One region of the Ancylobacter sp. GW821-FHT10E12 genome, then DNA from elsewhere that is predicted to be linked to it. Evidence: predicted binding sites of a transcription regulator. Region 1 holds the regulator's gene; the other holds the start of a gene.
The links. The regulator PhoB, encoded in region 1, activates phosphate uptake and scavenging genes when phosphate is short. The targets are predictions, from matches to a motif close to TGTCATNNANCTGTCAT.

Region 1 (7,677 bases):
AAGCTGAATTTCTACTACGGCGAAAATCACGCGCTGAAGAACATCAACTTCCACATCCCCGAGAAGCGCGTCACCGCGATGATCGGGCCGTCGGGCTGCGGCAAGTCCACGCTGCTGCGCATCTTCAACCGCATGTACCAGCTCTATCCGGGCCAGCGCGCGGAAGGGCAGATCCTGTTCGACGGCGTCGACCTGCTCGGCAAGGAGCTCGATTCCACCATCGTGCGCTCGCGCATCGGCATGGTGTTCCAGAAGCCGACGCCGTTCCCGATGTCGATCTACGACAACATCGCCTTCGGCGTGCGCCTGCACGAGAGCCTCTCCAAGGCGCAGATGGACGAGCGCGTCGAATGGTGCCTGCGCAAGGCCGCCATCTGGGAAGAGACCAAGGACCGCCTGCACACCTCGGCGCTCGGCATGTCCGGCGGCCAGCAGCAGCGCCTGTGCATCGCCCGCACCATCGCGGTGCGCCCGGAAGTGATCCTGCTCGACGAGCCCACCTCGGCGCTGGACCCGATCTCGACCTCGAAGATCGAGGACCTGATCGACGAGCTGAAGCAGGAATTCACCATCGTCATCGTCACGCACAACATGCAGCAGGCCGCCCGCTGCGCCGACATCACCTCGTTCTTCTATCTCGGCGAGCTGATCGAGGCCGGCCCGTCGGCCGATATCTTCACCAATCCGCGCGAGGCGCGCACCCGCGACTACATCACCGGCCGCTTCGGCTGAACCGCGCGACGAAAGAGATCATCCCCATGACCGAACACATCGTCTCGTCGTTCGACGCCGATCTCAAGGAGATCGGCCGTCGCGTCGTGGAAATGGGCGGGCAGGCCGAACAGCTGGTCGCCGATTCCGTGCAGGCGCTGGTGAAGCGCGACACCGAGCTCGCCCAGAAGGTGATCGTGCTCGACGGCCCGATCGACCTCTTGCAGCGCGAGATCGAGGAAAAGGCGATCCTCACCATCGCCCGCCGCCAGCCGCTGGCCGGCGACCTGCGCGAAATCGTCGCCGCCATGCGGATCGCCAACGACCTGGAGCGCATCGGCGACCTCGCCAAGAACACCGGCAAGCGCGTGCTGGCGCTTTCCGGCGAGTTCCACCCGCAGAAGCTGGTGCGCGGCGTCGAGCACATGGCGGGCATCGTGTTCGAGCAGCTGAAGATGGTGCTGGACGCCTATGCGAGCCGCGAGGACGCGCGCGCCATCGAGGTCTGGCAGCGCGACGGCGAAGTCGACGTGCTCTACACCTCGCTGTTCCGCGAGCTCCTCACCTACATGATGGAGGATCCGCGCAACATCTCGCTGTGCACGCACCTGCTGTTCTGCGCCAAGAACATCGAGCGCATCGGCGACCACGCCACCAACATCGCCGAGACCGTGCACTACCTCGCGACCGGCCAGTTGCTCACCGACGAGCGGCCCAAGCAGGACACCACCAGCATGACCTCGGTTCCGTTCCCGTCCTGAGCCGGACGGAACGGCAGTCACGCGCAGCTTGCACGGGGAACGCGATGCCGACCAACATTCTCATCGTCGAGGACGAGGAGCCGCTGACCCTGCTCCTGCGCTACAATCTCGAAGCCGAAGGCTATGCGGTGGAGAGCGTCGGGCGGGGCGACGAGGCGGAGACCCGGCTGCGCGAGACGGTGCCGGACCTGCTGCTGCTCGACTGGATGCTGCCGGGCCTGTCCGGCATCGAATTGTGCCGGCGCCTGCGCGCCCGGCCGGAGACCGAGCGCATGCCGATCCTCATGCTCACCGCCCGCGGCGAGGAGACCGAGCGCGTGCGGGGGCTGGCCACCGGCGCCGACGACTACGTGGTGAAACCGTTCTCGGTGCCCGAGCTGGTGGCGCGGGTGCGGGCGCTGCTGCGCCGGGCCAAGCCGGACCACGTCTCGACGCTGCTGCGCGCCGGCGACATCGAGCTCGACCGCGAGACCAAGCGGGTGCACCGTTCCGGCCGCGAGCTGCATCTCGGGCCGACCGAGTTCCGGCTCTTGGAATTCCTCATGCAGTCGCCCGGCCGGGTCTATTCGCGCGAGCAGCTGCTCGACGGCGTGTGGGGCCAGGACGTCTATATCGACGAGCGCACGGTGGACGTGCATGTCGGCCGCCTGCGCAAGGCGCTGAACCGTCCGCGCCAGCCCGACCCGATCCGCACCGTGCGCGGCTCCGGCTACTCGTTCAACGAGATGTTCGCCCGCGCGCATTGAGCGCGGCCGGCGACAACAGGCGCCGGCGACCTCCACGATATGGCGTGTCGGCGCATCCGGGGGGGCGTCGCGCGGCCATGGCGCCGGTCCGTCGCCGCGATCTTGGGCATGCCGCTTTTCTACCCCTGCGTCGTCGACAGGCGCCCGGCATGTCCGCATAGTGTCGCCCTCACGGCGCCCAGGCGCTTCGGCGGACCGACTGTCATGGCAGCGCAAGACCAAGATCACGAACACGACCACGATCACGACCACGATCACGACCACGACCACGATCACGGCGACCATCCCCACGATCCTCACGACCATTTCCACCGCATCCATTCCGAGCCCGCCGATGCGCTGCTGACCTCGATCGCCGACATCGAGATCAGCGCCCGCGTCAAGGCGCTGGAGGAACTGCTCACCCGGAAGGGTCTGGTCGATCCCGCCGCGCTCGACGCGGTGGTCGATCTCTACGAGAACCGCATCGGCCCGAGGAACGGCGCCAGGGTCGTCGCCCGCGCCTGGACCGACCCGGCCTATCGGGCCTGGCTGTTCGAGGACGCCAATGCCGCCATCGCCGATCTCGGCTTCACCGGCGCGCAGGGCGAGAACATGGTGGCGTTGGAAAACACCGCCGAGGTGCACAATGTCGTCGTCTGCACCCTGTGCTCCTGCTACCCGTGGCCGGTGCTCGGCCTGCCGCCGGTCTGGTACAAGAGCATGCCCTATCGCACCCGCATCGTGCGCGATCCGCGCCCGGTGCTGGCCGAATTCGGCACGCGGCTGCCCGACGGCATGGAAATCCGCGTCTGGGACAGCAATTCGGAAATCCGCTACCTCGTCATCCCCCGCCGTCCGCCCGGCACCGAGGGGATGGACGAGGCGGCGCTGGCCGCCCTCGTCACCCGCGACAGCATGATCGGCGTCACCGAGGCCGGTACTTCCGCACCTGCCATGGAGGCGGCGCCATGAATTCCCTGCATGATTGCGGCGGCGTCGACGGCTTCGGCCGCGTGGTGCCGGAGGGCTATGACGGGCGCGAGCCGGTGTTCAAGCAGGAATGGGAGCGGCGCATGTGCGCCCTCTTCATGATCACCATCGGCGCGCATTATTCCGACGACGAGTTCCGCCAGTCGCGCGAGCGGCTGGACCCGGCGCTGTACCTCACCCGGCCCTATTACGAGCAATGGTGGTTCGCGGTGACGCGGCTGATGATGGAGAAGGGCCTGCTGGCGCCCGAGGAGATCGACGCCCAGCTGGCCGCCCAGTACGCCGCCGCCCTGCACGGGGATGCCGGATGCTGAGCGCGGCCGACATCCTCGATCTGCTCGCCGCCGGCGCCACCACGCGGACGGAGGACGCCTCCCGCCTCCCGGCCTTCGCGCTCGGGCAGGCGGTCGTCACCCGCAACCTCAATCCGCGCACCCATACCCGCCTGCCGCGCTATTGCCGTGGCCGGCGCGGCGTGGTGGTGAAGGTCCACGGCCTGTTCGCGCTGCCGGACCTGCGCGCCGTCGGCGACGAGGAGAGCCGCGAATATTGCTACGCGGTGCGCTTCTCCATGCGCGAGCTCTGGGGTCCGCAGGGCGCGGACGGCGACAGCCTCACCATCGACCTGTGGGACAGCTACCTGCTGCCTTGCGGGACGGAGGCGGCGTCGTGACCACCGCCCCGACCCTCCCCGATCTCGACCGGCCGCACATCTTCGCCGCCCCGTGGGAGGCGCAGGCCTTCGCTCTGGTGGTCAAGCTGCATGAACGCGGCCTGTTCGAATGGCCGGAATTCGCCGCCCGCCTCAGTGGCGAGATCCATGCCCATCCCGATGCGCCCTATTACCAGTGCTGGCACGAGGCGGCGGTGGCGCTGCTCCTCGACAAGGGGCTGGTCGAGGCCGGGGCGCTGTTCGAGCAGGCCCGCGCGGTGGTGCGGTTCCGTGCCTCCGACCATCACCACGTCGCCCGCACCACCCCGATCGCCGTCGACCCGCCCCGCGCCGGCTGATCCTCCGAACCGTCAGGTGCGGGTGATCGACAGGCCGCCATCGACCAGATGCGCGGTGCCGGAGACGAAGGAGGCATCGTCCGAGGCGAGGTAGAGCACCGCGCGGGCGATCTCCTCCGGCCCGGCCACCCGCTTCAGCGCGTGCAGCCCGGTGATGAAGCCCTGTGCCTCCGCGGTATTGTTCTTCTCGCGATACATGTCGGTATCGACCGCGCCGGGCAGCACCGCATTCACCCGTACGCCGGCCGGCCCGTATTCGGCGGCCAGAACCTGGGTCAAGCCGATCAGGCCGGATTTCGACGCCGCATAGGCCGCGGTGCCGGGAAAGCCGACCGAGTAGCCGACGAAGGTGGAGGTGAACACCACCGAGCCGCCGCCGTCCTTCAGCATCTGCGCGATCTGGTGCTTGGCGCCGAAGAACGCGCCGGTGAGGTTGATCGCCAGCGTGTCGTTCCAGCCGTCGGCGGAGACGCCGACGCTGTCGCCGCCCTCGCCCAGCGTGCCGGCATTGTTGAAGGCGATGTCGAGCCGGCCATAGCGCTCGACCGCCAGCGCCACCAGCGCCCGCGCATAGTCTTCCGAGCGCACGTCGCCGGCCAGCGCGGCGGCCTCGCCGCCGGCGGCGGCGATCTCGGCGACCAGGGCGTCCAGCTCCTCCTTGCGGCGGGCGCCGACCACCACCCTGGCGCCCTCCTTCGCGAACAGCCGCGCGGTGGCGCGGCCGATGCCCGAGCTGGCGCCGGTGACGAGCGCGACCTTGTCCTTGAGACGAGCCATGGAAATTCTCCTCGGAAATTCTGTTCGGAAATTCTGTTCGATTGCCTGCGGCCGTCTGCCGGAAAGCTCCGGCCGGCCTGTTTCGTCGATGAGTATGGCGATGCCGCTGCGTTCGGATTAGCCTGCAAATAGTGAACCTGATGTCCGGGAATGCCGAACGATGAAGCTCGATGGCATCGCCGCCTTCGTCGCCGTGGCCGAGGCCGGCTCGATCAGCGAGGCCGCCCGCCGGCTGCGGCTGTCGAAATCGGTGGTGAGCGACCGGCTGGCCGAGCTGGAGCGCCGTCTCGGCGCCAGCCTCATCCACCGCTCGACCCGCAAGCTCTCGCTGACCGAGGACGGCGCGGCGTTCCTGGAGCGGGCCTCCGGCGCGCTGCGCGACCTCGACATGGCAGCGGCCGATCTCGCCGAGCGGCGCGGCACGCTTGCCGGCCCGCTGCGCCTGTCCGCCCCGGTCACCTTCAGCCGCCTGCATCTCGGCCCGGCGCTCTACCCGTTCCTCGCCCGCCACCCGCACATCGAGCTGACGCTGGAGCTCGACGACCGCCGCATCGACGCGCAGGCGGAAGGCTATGACGGCGTGGTGCGGCATGGGCCGATGCATGATAGCCGGCTCGTCGCCTGGCGCCTCGCCCGCAGCCGGCGGGTGCTGGTGGCGGCGCCTTCCTATCTGGCGCAGCACGGGTCGCCGCGCTCGCTGGCGGCGCTCGACGGCCATCGCGGCATTTTCTACACCCATCGCGGCATTGCCGACTGGCGTTTCGTGACGGCGGAAAAGACCGTGCAGGTGCGCGGCCAGGTCGCGTTGCGGGTGAACAATGGCGAGGTGATGCGCGACGCCGCCATGGCCGGGCTCGGCATCGCCCTGCTGCCGCTGTTCATCGCCGGCCCGGCCATAAGGGCGGGAGCGCTTCAGCTGGTCGAGGTCGGCGCCGTCACCGAGCCGGAATTCATCTATGTCGCCCATCCCGAAGGGCGGCTGCCCTCGGCCAAGCTGCGCGCGCTTGCCGATTGCCTGCGTGCCGCCTTCGGCGATCCGCCCTATTGGGAGCTCTGATCCGGGCTCCCGGCGGCTGGCCGCCCCAGTCGTTCATTGACTTTTCTGCCGTAACGTCACACCACACCGCCCGGCCAGCGGGCCGCGGGGATAGAGCCATGCAGCGCTTGTCGACCGAGGACATACCCACCCATCAGCGCCTCGCCTTCATCCACGACGTGGTGGGCCGGCACGCCGCGGGCATGACCTTCAATCCGGTCGACCGGACCCGGTTCCGCGCCTGTTTCTCCATCTTGCCGCTCGATCGGCGTGTGCTGGTGAGCGAGGCCGGCTATGACGCCTTCACCGCGGCGCGGCCGCGCGAACTGCTCGCCGACGGCCGCGACGACTACCAGCTGCTGATCAGCCGGGCCGGCTTTGAAACCGAGATCGACGGCGGGGCCACGCTGAATGTCGGGGCCGGCGATCTGCTGGTCGTCGACCAGGGCGTGCGTTTCGTCACCCGGTCGCCGGCCAGCCGCTACGAGGTGATGATCCTGCCGAAGCGCGAGTTGGCCGCGCTGGTGCCGGGGCTCGGCGCGCGGGCCTATGGCGCCGTGCGTCGCGGATCGCCCGGCCTCGGCCTGCTGGCCGGCTATGCCGAGCTGCTCCGGCGCGAGCCGCCGCCAACCCCGGCGGCGGAAAGGCTGGCGGCCGACCATATCCTCCGGCTGGCGGCGCTGACCCTCGCGGCCGACCCGGCCGAGAGCGCGCGCGAGCACGGCTCGACGCTGGGCATGGCCCGGCTCGCCCTGTTGAAGAAGCACATACTCGCGCGGCTGGACGACCCGGCGCTCGACATCACCGCGATCGCCCGCCGTCACGGCATATCGCCGCGCTACGTGCAGCGGCTGTTCGCGCAGGAGGGCACCAGCTTCTCCGATTTCGTGCGCGCGGAGCGCCTCGACCGGGCCTTCCGGCGGCTGGGTGAACCCGCCGGCGGGCAGGCGATCGCCGCGATCGCCTTCGAGGCCGGGTTTTCCGACTTGTCGACCTTCAACCGCGCCTTCCGTCGCCGCTACGGCTGCACGCCCTCCGACGTGCGGGCGCAGGCGATTCGCGCACGGCAGGGCTGATCCGCGCACAGAAGGGCTGATCCGCGCGCGACCGGGCCGGCCGGGGCCGGTTCGCCGCACGCCCAGTTCGTGCGCGCGGTGCCGAGACCGCGTCCGGCGGTCCCGCTACCCAAGGCACCCCTGTCCCTCCAGCGAGTGCCCTTCCATGTTCCGTCTGTTTTTCCGCCTGCGGGCGGGCGCGGCCGCCGCCGTGCTCGCGCTCGCCCTTCTCGCCGGCCTGTCCGCCCACGCCATGGCGCTGACCGCCCGCGAGGCCGCGAAGGTCGTCGATCTCATCGACAGGCTCGACCCGGAGCTCGGCCCGCTCGCCTATGACGAGGAGACCGCCGACGACTGGTTCGCCCGCGACGCGGCCCTGGACGGCCTCATTGTCAAGGCCGGCTTCAGCCGCGCCAGCTGGCGCGCCGCCTTCGACGCCACCATTTGCGGCTATCTCGCCGCCATCCCGCAGGACTCGGTGGATGCGCTGTTCGCGCAGATGCGCCGGCGTCTGGAGCATTCCCCGCGCCTGACGGCGGAGCAGCGCACCGCCGCCGCCGCCTTCATCGAGATGGAGCAGGCGAGGTTCAGCCGCCTGCGGGCGGCGG
Region 2 (7,677 bases), on a different contig from region 1:
CCGCCAGCTGAAATCGAGGCCCGGCTGATAGCGGAGGGGTGGGGGCCTTGTCAATCCGCGCCGGGCCCGCGATCCCCATCCGCCGGCGCTTTTCCGATCCGCCCGAGATGGGTGAGGCCGAATCCGCCGGCATATTTCAGCCCGTAGCCGAGCGCGCGGTCGACGCCGACATGGGCGAGCCAGATCAGCCCGAGGCCGACCGCCGGCGGGGCTTCGAGCCACCAGCCGGCGGCGGAGAGCACGGCGGGGCCGAGATAGCTGTGGCCGATATTGTAGAGCACGGCGCCCGTGTGCGGGCCGCGGAGATAGCCGAGCATGGTGAGGTCGGGCGCCAGGATCAGAAGCGCGAACAGGCTCCAGTCGCCGCCGGTTTCCCGATAGGCGACGAGGGCGGCGATGAACATTGCCAGCCCTTCGAGCCGCAGGACGAGGCGCGGGACGCCCGTCGCCGCTCCGCCTGCCGATGTGCCCATCATCCCTCGACCTCTCCAACCGGCGCGGCCTAGCGCGTCTTGTACGGCGCCATGCCGGCGCGGGCGAGCTCGTCGGCGCGCTCGTTCATCTCGTCGCCGGCATGGCCCTTGACCCAGTGCCAGCGGATCTCGTGGCGCTCGATGGCGGCCTCCAGCCGCTCCCACAGGTCGACATTCTTCACCGGCTTCCTGTCGGCGGTGCGCCAGCCGTTGCGCTTCCAGCCGGCGATCCATTTGGTGATGCCGTTGCGCATGTATTCGCTGTCGGTGTGCAGGTCGACGGTGCAGGGACGCTTGAGCGCCTCCAGCGCCGAGATCGCCGCCATCAGCTCCATGCGGTTATTGGTGGTGGGCGTCTCGCCGCCGGAGAGCTCGCGCGCGTGATCGCCGTAGCGCAGGATGGCGCCCCAGCCGCCGGGGCCGGGATTGCCGGAGCAGGCGCCGTCGGTCCACACCGCGACGGTGTTGGCGGGCTGGGTCTGCTCGTCGGCGAAGATGCGGGCGGTGCCGGGCGCGGTCTTCACGCGACGATCCCGTAATCGCGGGCGCTGTGGGCGAAGCGGTGGAAGCGCAGCTTGCGCAGATATTCCAACGGGTCGTGCGGGCGCACCAGCGCGCCGGGCGGCACGTTCAGCCAGTCGACCAGCCGCGTCAGCAGGAAGCGCAGCGCGCCGCCGCGGCACAGCATCGGCAGCGCCTCGATCTCCTCCACCGTCAACGGACGCACCGCCTGGTAAGCGGCGAGCAGCGCCCGGCCCTTGGTCTGATTATAGGCGCCGTCCTGCTCGAAGCACCAGGCGTTGAGGCAGATGGCGATGTCATAGGCGAGCAGGTCGTTGCAGGCGAAATAGAAGTCGATCAGCCCGGAAAGCGCGTCGTCGGTGAAGAACACGTTGTCGGGGAAGAGATCCGCATGGATCACCCCGGCGGGCAGGTCCTTCGGCCAGCCGGCCTCCAGCACGGCGAGCTCGTCGGCGATCAGCGCCGACAGCCCGTGGGCCACGGTGTCGGCGCGCGCCGATGCCTGGTCGTAGAGCGGCCGCCAGCCGGCGACGGAGAGCGCGTTCACGCGGGAAAACGCGGTGAAGTCGGCGCCCGCCTTGTGCAGCCCGGCGAGCGCGGTGCCGAGCGCGGCGCAATGGGCGGCGCTGGGCCGGCGCACCGAGGTGCCGAGCAGGAAGGTGGCGATCAGCGCCGGCCGGCCGGCGAGCCTGCCGAGCGCCTCGCCGGCGCGGTTCGCCACCGGGAGCGGGCAGTCGATGCCGCGGCCGGCGAGGTGCTGCATCAGCCCAACGAAGAAGGGCAGATCGGCCGGGTTCACCCGCTTCTCGTAGAGCGTGAGGATGTAGCTGCCGGCCTCGGTCTGGAGCAGGAAGTTGGAGTTCTCCACCCCCTCGGCAATGCCCTTGAAGGCGCGCAGCCGGCCGAGATCATAGGTCGAGAGGAAGGCTTCGAGCTCTTCCGGCGAGACGTCGGTATAGACGGCCATTGTGTGGGCGGACCTTCGGGGGCGGATCTTGAGGGAGCTGTGTTGGGGGGCCGCTATTCGGCGGCATCGGGCCGCAGCTGGCGGGGCAGGGGGAAGAACACGTCCTCCTGCACCGTATGCACGGTCTCCACCTTTACCGTGAAGCGCTCGGCGAAGGCGTCGATGATCTCCTCCACCAGCACTTCCGGCGCCGAGGCGCCCGCCGTCACCGCCAGCGAGGAAATGGTGCCGAAGCGGTCCCAGTCGATCTCGCCGGCCCGCTGCACCAGCACGGCGATGCGGCAGCCGGCGCGCTCGGCGGCCTCGCGCAGGCGCTGCGAATTGGAGGAGTTCGGCGCGCCGACCACGATCATCGCGTCGACATCGGGCGCCACCTTCTTCACCGCCTCCTGGCGGTTGGTGGTGGCGTAGCAGATGTCTTCCTTGTGCGGCGCGACCATGGACGGGAAGCGGGCGCGCAATATGTCGACGATCTCGGCTGTGTCGTCGATGGAGAGCGTGGTCTGGGTGGTGAAGGCGAGATTGTCCGGGTCGCGCGGGGTGAAGACGCGCGCCTGCTCGGCGGTCTCCACCAGCGTCACCGCGCCCTCGGGCAGCTGGCCCATGGTGCCGATCACTTCCGGGTGGCCGGCATGGCCGATCAGCACCACCTCGCGGCCCCGCTTGTGGTGCACCGTCGCCTCGCGATGCACCTTGGTCACCAGCGGGCAGGTGGCGTCGATGGCGTAGAAATTGCGCGACGCCGCGTCCTGCGGCACCGACTTGGCGACGCCGTGGGCGGAGAAGATCACCGGCGCGGCGGTGCCGGCGGGGATCTCGGCGAGTTCCTCGACGAAGATGGCGCCCTTCGCCTTCAGCCCCTCGACCACATATTTGTTATGCACGATCTCGTGGCGCACATAGACCGGCGGACCGTACAGCGCCAGCGCCTGCTCGACGGCGTCGATGGCCCGCACCACGCCGGCGCAGAAGCCGCGCGGGGCGCAGAGCAGCACGCGCAGCGGACGCTTCTCGGCAGGCGGGTCGGTAACGCTCATCGCGGGTTCCGTTGCAGGGTCGCCGCGCCCTTGCGAGGCGGCCGGCGCGGCATGCACAAAAAATGTGACGTCCAAGGGAAAGTTGCAATTCGCCTCCACCTCATTGGGTGGAGCGGCCGATGCTGTCAAGCCGGCGTCCGGCCGCCATCGGCGTCTCGCGCCTTCTCAATTGCCTTAGGCGCGGGCTCGGCCTATATTGCACGCATCCCGGTCATCGCGAGACGGTCCGAGGCTCCGCCCCCCAAGGGGTGGCGGAGCGCGCGGGACTACGCATGTTCTACGTTCGTTTGCCGAACGCCATTTCACTGGAGACGCGCCCCATGGCGAACGCCCCTCTTATGCCGAAGGCCACCGCGGTGTGGCTGGTGGAAAACACCGCTCTGACGTTCGATCAGATCGCCGATTTCTGCAAGCTGCACGTCCTCGAAGTGAAGGGCATCGCCGACGGCGAAGTGGCGCAGGGCATCAAGGGCATGGACCCGGTCTCCAACGGCCAGCTGTCGCGCGAGGAGATCGCCCGCGCCGAGGCCAACCCGAACTACCGGCTGAAGCTGCTCGAATCCAAGGTGCGCCTGCCCGAGCCCAAGCGCCGGCGCGGCCCGCGCTACACCCCGGTGTCCAAGCGCCAGGACCGGCCGAACGCCATCCTCTGGCTGCTGCGCAACCATGCGGAGCTGAAGGACAGCCAGATCATGCGGCTGGTCGGCACCACCAAGCACACCATCGAGTCGATCAAGGAGCGCACCCACTGGAATGCGCAGAACCTGACGCCGATGGACCCGGTGACGCTCGGCCTGTGCTCGCAGATCGATCTCGACATCGAGGTGCAGCGCTCCTCCAAGGATCGTCCGGCGGCGGTCTCCGGCGAGGGTGCGACCCTGCTGCCGGCCGAGGTCACCACCTCGCATGCGCCGCATGACGAGGGCTTCACCGTGCCGCGCAAGCCGAAGGAGGATTCGCTCGACCTCGAGACCGTGTTCGCCAAGCTCGGCGGTTCGCGCAAGACCGAAGTCGACGACAACTGACCGGAGCCGAGGACCACCGATCGCCGATCGGGTCCGGTCCGGCATGAGACAAGGGGCGCCGAGGCGCCCCTTTGCTTTTGCATGACGCGGCGAGGCGGCCGGGCGCCGTCGGGGGAGCTACGCCGCCGTCGATTTGACGTGGCCGCGCTCCTTCAGCACCGCGGCGATCTCGTCCAGCACCACCGGGTCGTCGATGGTCGCCGGCAGGTTCCACGGCTCGGCATCGGCGATCTTCTTCATGGTGCCGCGCAGGATCTTGCCGGAGCGGGTCTTGGGCAGCCGCGCCACGGTGATGGCGATGCGGAACGCCGCCACCGGGCCGATGCGCTCGCGCACCAGCGCGACGATCTCGCCCTCGATCACCGTCGGCGGCCGTTCCACCCCGGATTTCAGCACCACGAAGCCGCAGGGCACCTCGCCCTTCAGTTCGTCATGCATGCCGATCACCGCGCATTCGGCGACGTCGGGATGCGAGGCCAGCACCTCCTCCATGCCGCCGGTGGAGAGCCGGTGGCCGGCGACGTTGATGATGTCGTCGGTGCGGCCCATGATGAACAGGCCGCCATCGGTGTCGCGGAAGCCGGCATCGGCGGTCTTGTAATAGCCGGGGAATTCCGAGAGGTAGCTCTCGGCGAAGCGCGCGTCCTGCTTCCACAGCGTCGGCAGGCAGCCGGGCGGCAGCGGCAGCTTGATGGCGATCGAGCCCATCTTGCCGTCGGCAACCGGATGCCCGCCCTCGTCGAGGATGTCGATCCGGTAGCCGGGCATCGGCACGCCGGTGGAGCCGGGCTTCACCGGCAGCAGGCCGAGGCCCGCCGGGTTGCCGGCGATCGCCCAGCCGGTCTCGGTCTGCCACCAATGGTCGACCACCGGCACGCCGAGCTTCTCGCCCGCCCACAGCACGGTGTCCGGGTCGGCGCGCTCGCCGGCGAGGAACAGCGTGCGCAGGCTCGACAGGTCGTAATCGCCGATCAGCCTGCCGGCCGGGTCTTCCTTCTTGATGGCGCGCAGCGCGGTCGGCGCGGTGAACAGCGCCACGACCTTGTACTCCTCGATCACCCGCCAGAAGGCGCCGGCATCCGGGGTGCCGACCGGCTTGCCCTCGTAGAGCACGGTGGTGCAGCCGGTGATCAGCGGCGCGTAGACGATGTAGGAGTGGCCGACCACCCAGCCGATATCGGAGGCCGACCAGAACACCTCGCCCGGCTCGACGCCGTAGAGCCCCTGCATCGACCAGCGCAGAGCCACCATGTAGCCGCCGGTGTCGCGCACCACGCCCTTGGGCTTTCCGGTGGTGCCGGAAGTGTAGAGGATGTAGAGCGGGTCGGTGGCGCCCATCGGCGTGCAGTCGACGCCGCGCCCGCCGGCGGCGGCGGCCTCGCGCAGCCTTGCCCAGTCGTGGTCGCGGCCGGCCAGCAGCTTGGCCTCCATCTGCGGCCGCTGGAGGATGACGCAGGCATTCGGCTTGTGGTTCGCCATGGTGAGGGCGAGGTCGAGCAGCGGCTTGTAGGAGACGATGCGGCTCGGCTCGATGCCGCAGGAGGCCGACAGCACCACTTTCGGCCGGGCGTCGTCGATGCGGCTCGCCAGCTCCGCCGCCGCGAAGCCGCCGAACACCACCGAATGGATGGCGCCGATGCGGGCGCAGGCCAGCATGGCGATCACCGCCTCCGGGACCATCGGCATGTAGATGACGACGCGGTCGCCCTTCTCGACGCCGAGATCGCGCAGCATCGCCCCGAGGGTGCGGGTCTCCGCCAGCATCTCGGCATAGGTGACGGTGCGGCGGGCGCCGGCCACCGGGCTGTCATAGAAGATCGCCGGCTGCGGCCCGCGTCCGGCATCGACATGCCGGTCCACCGCATTGTGGCAGACATTGGTGAGCCCGCCGACGAACCAGCGGCCATAGGCGCCGAGATCGGGATCGAAGACCTGGCGCGCCGGGGCGATCCACTCGATCGCCCTGGCGGCATCGCGCCAGAAACGCTCGGGATCGTCCATCGAGGCGGCATAGGCGGCGCGGTAGCCGGACGCGGGTGCCGGGGCGGCGCCGTCGTCGGCAGAATGGGAAATGGTCATGCTCGGCGTCTCCCTGAATCCCGATTATTTTTCTTCAAGGAAACCGGCAGCGCGCGCCGGTTGCAAGAACGCTCAAATGCGTACGACCTTGGTCGTGCTTCGTTCAGGCGCGGGCCGCTGCCAAACGCGAACCGCCGGCCCGAGGGCCGGCGGCGAAAGCGCTGAACCTTCAACGCGTCGAATCATGGAATCCCTCCGATCGGGCCTGGGGCCCGGTCAATGAGAAAATTCTGCAAATTCAAGTGGTTGGAGCATGTGCTCTTGGCAGAGGCCACACGGCTTCCGCAAATCATGCTCAGTGATACGTGTTCCCGACATCGGTCTTGAGTCGGGTGATCTCGTCCTTGAGGTGCAGCTTTCGCCGTTTGAGCTCGGCTATTCTCGTCTCGCTGGATGCCGGATGCGACATCTCGGCCTTGAGTTCCTTGTCGATCGCCTGATGGCGCCTTTCCAATTCCGCGACATGCGCCTGCATGGACATGGACTTTGATCTCCCTGTCTGGATTAGGAACGTCATCACTCTGTCATCGATGGGCGGTCGTGTCGACGAAACGATGCGCTGCAGCGCACCATCGTCGTGCAATGCGGGAGAGGGGGCCGGCGGGGCGCCCGGCATATTGCGGCGACGGGAAAGCCCGGCGATAATCGCGCGGCGCCCCGTATGCGGGCGATGGCGAGTCGGGTTGCGGGTCGGCGTTTTGGCAGAGATCACGACGGATGAGGAACGCGAGCTGAAGGCGCTCCTCGAGCGTCTGCGGCAGGAGCATCGAGATCTCGACACCGCGATCGAGGCGCTGCATTCCATTCCCGGCTGCGACCAGCTCCAGCTCGCCCGCCTCAAGAAGCGCAAGCTGTTGCTGAAGGACCGGATCGGCTTCGTCGAGGACCAGATCCTCCCCGACATCATCGCCTGAGCGAACCGGACCGCCGGCCGGCGTGATTCGCGGCGGAACATCCCCGGCGGCGTGCCGCGGGGGACAAGATTCGTGGCAGCCCGTTCCCCGGCGGCGTGCCGCCGGGGAACGGGAGCCCGCGATCAGAACTGCGTGAGCAGCACGTCGGCATTGGTGGTGTCGGCCTTGCTCGGCACCGGCTCGACATTGAGGATCAGCACCTCGCCGTCGTCGACCAGCATCGAATAGCGCTTGGAACGCAGGCCGAGCCCGGCGGCGGAGGCGTCGAAATCGAGGCCGACCGCCTTGGCGAAATCGCCATTGCCGTCGGAGAGGAACACGATCTTGCCGCCGGCATTGGAGGCCTTTTCCCAGGCTTCCATCACGAAGGGATCGTTCACCGCGGTCACCGCGATGGTGCTGACGCCCTTGGCGAACAGCTCGTCGGCGCGGGCGATGAAGCTCGGCAGGTGGTTCTTGTGGCAGGTCGGGGTGAAGGCGCCCGGCACGGCGAACAGCACGACCTTCTTGTTCTTGAAGATTTCCTCGGTGGACTTCGGTACCGGGCCGTCCGCGGTGGCGACGCGGAAGGTGGCGCTCGGCAGGGTATCGCCGACCTTGATCGTCATGATGCTTCCTTTCAACGGGCGTTTGGCAAAATATACGCGGTGCGCAGAGCCG

Region 2: a site for PhoB is predicted at 6,615-6,631, ahead of AC1RU4_RS02760 (YdcH family protein). Genes of this name have one in related genera too.

Annotation. Positions count from the first base shown of each region.
Region 1 covers NZ_JBXASN010000005.1:29,364-37,040, reverse strand. The annotation lists gene pstB (phosphate ABC transporter ATP-binding protein PstB) at 1-732, shown strand, start outside; gene phoU (phosphate signaling complex protein PhoU) at 759-1,472, shown strand; gene phoB (phosphate regulon transcriptional regulator PhoB) at 1,517-2,218, shown strand; gene nthA (nitrile hydratase subunit alpha) at 2,423-3,172, shown strand; gene AC1RU4_RS07950 (hypothetical protein) at 3,169-3,504, shown strand; gene AC1RU4_RS07945 (SH3-like domain-containing protein) at 3,498-3,863, shown strand; gene AC1RU4_RS07940 (nitrile hydratase accessory protein) at 3,860-4,201, shown strand; gene AC1RU4_RS07935 (SDR family oxidoreductase) at 4,214-4,978, opposite strand; gene AC1RU4_RS07930 (LysR family transcriptional regulator) at 5,139-6,035, shown strand; gene AC1RU4_RS07925 (AraC family transcriptional regulator) at 6,134-7,090, shown strand; gene AC1RU4_RS07920 (hypothetical protein) at 7,236-7,677, shown strand, end outside.
Region 2 covers NZ_JBXASN010000002.1:74,168-81,844, forward strand. The annotation lists gene AC1RU4_RS02730 (DUF4260 domain-containing protein) at 51-476, opposite strand; gene rnhA (ribonuclease HI) at 503-997, opposite strand; gene AC1RU4_RS02740 (homoserine kinase) at 994-1,962, opposite strand; gene ispH (4-hydroxy-3-methylbut-2-enyl diphosphate reductase) at 2,016-2,999, opposite strand; gene AC1RU4_RS02750 (DUF1013 domain-containing protein) at 3,320-4,024, shown strand; gene AC1RU4_RS02755 (propionyl-CoA synthetase) at 4,142-6,103, opposite strand; gene AC1RU4_RS02760 (YdcH family protein) at 6,399-6,584, opposite strand; gene AC1RU4_RS02765 (YdcH family protein) at 6,811-7,017, shown strand; gene AC1RU4_RS02770 (peroxiredoxin) at 7,140-7,625, opposite strand.